DNA from 2 places in the Pseudolabrys taiwanensis genome. Region 2 is predicted to be linked to the other one. Evidence: predicted binding sites of a transcription regulator. Region 2 holds the regulator's gene; the other holds the start of a gene.
What was found. The regulator LexA, encoded in region 2, represses DNA repair genes until DNA is damaged. The targets are predictions, from matches to a motif close to TGTTCNNNNTGTGTTCNG.
Positions count from the first base shown of each region.

Region 1: a site for LexA is predicted at 1,614-1,631, ahead of DW352_RS26780 (ImuA family protein). Genes of this name have one in related genera too.

Region 1 covers NZ_CP031417.1:2,697,573-2,700,774, reverse strand. The annotation lists gene DW352_RS12925 (Y-family DNA polymerase) at 1-861, opposite strand, end outside; gene DW352_RS26780 (ImuA family protein) at 782-1,552, opposite strand; gene DW352_RS12915 (heavy metal translocating P-type ATPase) at 1,961-3,202, opposite strand, start outside.
Region 2 covers NZ_CP031417.1:962,254-965,455, forward strand. The annotation lists gene DW352_RS04565 (ComEC/Rec2 family competence protein) at 1-114, shown strand, start outside; gene DW352_RS04570 (SphA family protein) at 151-1,137, opposite strand; gene lexA (transcriptional repressor LexA) at 1,329-2,036, opposite strand; gene DW352_RS04580 (molybdopterin molybdotransferase MoeA) at 2,175-3,202, opposite strand, start outside.

The DNA of each region.
Region 1 (3,202 bases), 1.7 Mb from region 2:
GCCGTCGCCGCGCCGTTCCAATGCGGTTTGGAGTCGCGCGGCGAGCCGCTCGGTCACCGCCAGCACATCCTCTTCACGCGCGATCGGTTCGGCAAAACGCTGCTCGGCGACGTAAGGCGCGACCGGCAAACGCGGCGTCAGGGGTTCGTGCTCGCGCCCCAAAGCGCGGTCGAGTTGCCGCATGAGATCGGCGCCGAAGCGGGCGGTGAGCGGTGCGCGCGGCAGGTCGATGATGTCGCCGATGCGCTTCAAGCCGACGCGCGCGAGCGAAGCCGCGGTTGCCGGCGTGATGCGCAGCGCCAAAAGGGGCAGCGGCGACAAGAGCGTGCGTTCCTCGCCGCCGGCATAGCGGCCGGGATTGCCGAAGCGCGCGGCGGCCCAGGCGGCGCCGATGGTGCCGGCAATGGCGATGGAAAAGGCAAAGCCCGCCGCTTCCAACCGCGTGCTCAGATCGGCGACGAGCGCGTCCTCACCGCCGTAAAGATGCGCACAGCCGCCAATGTCGAGCAGCAGGCCGTCGCGGCCGTCGCAGGCGACGAGCGGCGTATAGCGCAGGCACCAGTCGGCGATCTTCTCGAGCAGCGCCGCATCGGCTTCGGCATCCTCCGGCACGACATCGATCGCCGGATGCATGGCGCGCGCCTGCGCAAGGCCAAGGCCGGGCGAAAGCCCCAAGCTTTCCGCCGCCGCGTCGACCGCCACCAGCACATCGGCAGTGCCGCGTTTGCCGGCGACGACGACTTCTTTATCCTTCCCCTGGAGGGGGAGGGATAAAGAGCTCTCACGCGATCTTGCGATGCGGTCGGTGAGGAACCGGTTGAGCCACAGGCTGAGCATGCGTTGCGGGGATGAAGCGTGCATCGCTTTCACTCCATTCGATGATCCAGGTGCCGGCGGGACCACGGCGGTTGCGCACGAGTTGGGCGGCAAAGCAGGGGGTACCGAGGCCGTAAGCGTTCGGCGCCGAGGGAGCCGCGCCGATAATCCAGCGGGTGGCGGCGGTGGAGGCGTCGCTTGCAGGCATCGCGCGCAGCAGCACGGCGAGGGCGCCGCTTTCGGCCGCAGCGAGCGACAGGCGCCGCACCGCCATGGTGTCGAGCGCGCCACCGCGCAATTCGCCGATCACCACGCCGATCGAACGGCAGCGCAGGGCTTCTTCCATGGCCCATAACAGATCGCGCCGGTGTCCGGCCGCGACCATGACCAGCCGCTCAGGGGCGAGGCCGACATCGATGAGACCGGGACCGTGGAGCGAGCCGCTCTCGGCGAGCGCCATGTCCTCGGCGATCCAGACGGCGCCTTTGTGATCTCTCCCCGCTTTCAGAAAGCGAGATGGGGCGCACGAGAGCGCCGCCACTCCCGCGGCAAAGCCGGCGGCGGAGGGGATATGGGCCTCGCCGGCCGCGGCGATCTCATGCAGTGCGCCGCGGGTGAGGCCGCCACCGAGCACCTGATCGATGCCCTCAATCCCAAGCGGCACCGTGCCTGGATCGTCTTCGAGACCAGGCGGGCGCTCAAGCGCCTGGAGGCGTTGGCGTAATTCTTCGAGCATCCTATAAGCCTCTGGAGACGTAAGGTTATTCGGCCTTTGTTCAAAGCCGTTGGCGTCTCATTGTTCCCTATTTGTTCTAGTTTGGCCGAAGCCCCAGAGACCGTCAAGCCGCTACAAATGGCGGTGCTGAGGCACGTCGGGCCCAAGCTCAAGGAAGATAACGGGAAAGAATCTTCGCCTCAGATTCGCGCGACGTAGAGCACGAACACGGCCAGGGCGAGCACGGTGGCAGCCCAGACGAGGCGAGGATCGGCGCGGCGGTTGAGGTTCATGTCAGGCTCGTGCGCAATTCAATCATGTATGACTAAAGTATAACAAGCACGATTTGTGCCATGCCACGGCGCTGTAGTTGGCCTGCCGTCCCGTCCTATGGGGGGAAATTGAAAAAAGTGAGGTCGGGGCCCCGGTTTACCCGGCGGCCTTGGAACCCTTGAGCAGCCGCAGCCCGTTGAGCACCACCAGTAGCGATGCGCCGGTGTCGGCGGCGATGGCCGCCCACAGGCTGGCCATGCCGGCGAAGGTCAGCACGACGAAGGCCGCCTTCAACGCCAGCGAGAAGCCGATGTTCTGGCGGATGATGCCGAGTGTGCGCTTGGCGTGGCGCACGAGCCAAGCGAGCTTCGATACGTCATCGGTCATCAGCGCGATGTCGGCCGTTTCGATCGCTGCGTCCGAGCCGATCGTACCCATGGCGATGCCAAGATTGGCGCGCGCCAGCGCGGGGGCATCGTTCACGCCATCGCCGACCATCGCCACCGTGCCGTAACGTTTGACCAGTTCCTCGACCTTGCGGACCTTGTCCTCGGGAAGCAGTTCGGCGTGCACCTCGTCGATACCAACTTCGCGGGCAATGGCCTCCGCCGTCACACGGTTGTCGCCAGTCAGCATCGCGACGTGGGCAATGCCGGCCTCGTGCAACTGCCTCACCACCGCGCGCGCTTCCGGCCGGATCGTATCGGCAACGGCAATGAGGCCGCAGACATGGCGCTGGTTGCCGACGACGATGACGGTCTTGCCGTCCGCTTCCATCGCCTCGGCTGCGCGTACGATGTCAGGCGTACTTTGGTTGCGCTCGGCGACATAACGATGCGAGCCGAGCCAGAACTCCTCGCCGGCAAATGTCCCGGTCAGGCCTTTGCCTTGCAGCACCTGTACGTTGGTGGCCGGCTCGGCCGCGATGCCTTGCGCTTGCGCATAACCCAGGATGGCGCGCGCCAGCGGATGCGTCGAGCGGGCTTCGAGCGCGGCGGCGCGGGCGATGAGCTCCGCTTCGGTGTGGTTGCCGAGCGGAACGATGCGCGCGATCTGCGGTTCGGCGCGGGTGATCGTGCCGGTTTTGTCGAGCGCGATGGCTTTCAGGCGTGCCGGCAGTTCAATGAAGGCGCCGCCTTTGACGAGAACGCCGGCGCGCGCGGCCGAGGCGAGCGCCGCCACGATGGAGACCGGCGTCGAGATGACGAGCGCGCAAGGGCAGGCGATGACCAGCAGCACCAGCGCCCGATAGAACCAGTCGCCCCAGGCTTCGCCGAAGAGAAGCGGCGGCAGCACGAAGATGAGGATCGCGAGCGTCATCACGGCCGGCGTGTAGACGCGCGCGAAGCGCTCGACCCATTGTTCCGACGGCGCGCGGCGCGCGTGCGCGTCCTCGAC
Region 2 (3,202 bases):
GGGCGGCCGTGGGCGCCGGCACCGCAAACCGTTGCGCTATCTCAAAGCACAACCAGCCGTCCGACACCGCAGGACGCGACGCCGCGCATGGAAGATCTGGAGGCGAGCGATTGAGATTACCCGCATGCGCGGGTGATGACGGCACTGCCGCTAGTAGAGCTTCTTGGCGAGGGTCAGATAAAACGCCGTCGTCATCGCCGTGTTGTAGGCGAACACCGACGTGCGCGCCTTGAACTTGATGGCCGCACCGAGATCGGGAATGTCGTAGTTGAGGACGCCGCCGAGGCTCAGAACTTCCGCACGGCGGCCATCGGGCGCCACGGCGACGTCGCCGCGCGTATCGTCGGTGATTTGGCGCAAATAATAACCGGCGACACCCACCTGCCAGCGTCCGATGTGCTCCGAGACGGCGAAGTCGATATTGATGTTCTTGCCGCTGACGTAATCGGTATCGGAATTCCGGCCATAAGAGTTCAGGTAGATCTTGCTGCTGAACTCCGTGCCGTCCGCAAGCAGCGGCGGCGTCGTATAAGTGAAGGCGAGCGAGGGGGCGACGATGACGGTGTTGCTGCCGACGGTAACGCCGTTGCTGGCCTGAATGCGGGCGTCGTAGAGGCCGGTCGGGAGCACCGCGCCGAGGCCAGCGCGAACGGCGAGGCCTTCGCGGATGGGCGCGGCGCCTTTCTCGTGCGATGGCCGCGTGAAGCCGAAAAAGCGCGACCAGGACCCTTCGATGTAGATGTCGCCGAAGCCCGACTTGCAACGCTCTGCATTGGCCGACGTGATCTGTCCGCACACCTCGCCGACGCCGGCGACGCCCAGCAATCCGACCGAGCCGTCGAATAGCTTGAAATTCGGCACATACAACAGGACGCCGGCGGCGCTTTTGGAGTCGATGCCGACGGCATCCAGGCCGGGACGGGTCTGGCCCGTGCCATCTCTGAGCTGGTAGGCCGAGGCACCGCCCAGGATGGCGGCGCCGTAGAGGCCCGGCGTCGGCAGAAAGGCCGAACGGATGTCGGTGCCGCCGATAGGCCCGGCGACCGTACTGCCTTCGGCGGCGAGCGACGGCGCGGCACCAAGCGCGAGGCAGCACACTCCGAGCACGACGCGCAATGCCGCTTTCACGACGTCCACAGTCCCCGTTCAATAATACCGGGCACCGTAGAGTTTGCTTACCAACTTGCCTAGGCGCAGTTTCGCCCGTGCCGGGGCGCTCCACGGGAATCGAGACATACCGCACACAGCGCATCGGCCGTCGCGCTTAGGGACCGGTTGGCGGCCGGCACCTCAGGGTGACGAGGGCAGATCGGAGAGGGGAGTTATCTTCAGTAGCGCCGGAAAAGCCCGACCAGCTTGCCCTGAATGCGCACGCGGTTGGGCGGCAGGATGCGCACCTCGTAGGCCGCGTTGGCCGGCTCGAGCGCGATGGAGGCACCGCGGCGGCGGAAGCGCTTGAGCGTCGCCTCCTCGTCGTCGATCAGTGCGACCACGATGTCGCCGGTGTCGGCGACTTCCGAGCGGCGGATGAGGGCGATGTCGCCATCGAGGATGCCGGCCTCGATCATCGAGTCGCCGCGCACTTCGAGCGCGAAATGCTCCCCGGTCGACAACAGGTCCGGCGGCATGTTGATGACATGGCTCTTGGTCTGGATCGCCTCGATCGGCGTACCGGCGGCGATACGGCCCATCACCGGTACGGCGATCGGCCGGCCGCTGGTATCGTCCTCCGCTGCCACCTGACGGACGCGGCCGAGGTCGCCCTCGATGACGCTCGGCGTAAATTTGCGGGCGCGGCCGTTGCCCACGCCGTGCCCGACCGAGTCGGGAAGCTTGATGACCTCAATGGCGCGCGCCCGGTTGGGCAGTCGGCGGATGAAGCCGCGCTCCTCGAGGGCGGTGATCAGCCGGTGGATCCCGGATTTGGAGCGCAGGTCGAGCGCGTCCTTCATCTCGTCGAAAGAGGGCGGAACGCCGGCCTCGGTCAGCCGCTCGTGGATGAAGCGCAAAAGCTCGAACTGCTTGCGGGTCAGCATCTGTTTCTCCCGTCGCCCGGCCAGGCCCAGCCCTTACGGCGAATGGGCAGCCGGCTCGAAACAAATCATGAACGGACACTATCTGTTCGATATGTGTTCCGCAAGGATTTAATTTCGGGTGAACAATGCAAACGACCGCTATAGGCCTAGCTTAAGGATGACGCAGGGTGAACCGGCTTGCGCAAAAGGCGCGTAAGGTTCCCGAATCACAAGGCAATCCGCCGCGGCCAACGGTGCCATCAGGGAACTGTCCTGCGACGGTACCGGGGTGGCGATGGGCCCATCAGGCCCCGGCGTCAGCAGCGCGCGCATATAATCGGCGCGCTCGTCGTTCTCCGGCAGATCGCGGCCCAACAGGGCTCGATCGGGCACATGGTCGATCACGGTGCGGCCGGTGAGTCGGCGGATCAGCGGCACCAGAAACAGGAAGGCGCAGACGTAGGACGAGACCGGATTGCCGGGCAGGCCGAGCACCTGCAGGCCACCGAGCCGTCCGTGCATCATCGGCTTGCCGGGGCGCAGCGCGACCCGCCAGAACGAGAGGTCGAGACCTTCGGCTTTCAGCGCACGCTGCACCAGATCGTGCTCGCCAACCGACGCGCCGCCGGTGGTAACGAGCACGTCGGCGCCCCAGGCGCGTGCCTCGCGCAGCGCGGCGACGATGTCTTCCAGACGATCGCGCACGATGCCGAAGTCGCGCGACTCCGCGCCTTCGGCCTGCGCGAGAGCGGTCAGCGCGTAGCCATTGGAATAGACGATCTCGCCGGCGCCCGGTTTGCTACCCGGCATGACCAATTCGTCGCCGGTGCCGATGATGGCGATCTTCGGTCGGCGATGGACCGGCACGCTCGGATAGTTCATCGCGGCCGCCAGCATCAGGTCGCGGTCGCTCAGCCGACGTCCTTTGTGAAGCAGCGCTTCGCCCTCGGAGAAGTCGATGCCTTTGGCGCGCACGTTGCGGCCCTTCGCCGTCGGCTTGCCGAAGGTCACCTTGTCGCCATCGCGCTGGGCGAGCTCCTGGATGACGACCGTGTCGGCGCCGCGGGGCATGACGCCGCCGGTGAAGATGCGCGCCGCCTGACCGGGTGCCACCTCGCCTTCGAACGGGTGGCCGGCCGCGACTTCGCCGACGACGGTCAGCGTGGCCGGCGCTTCGGCCACGTCGG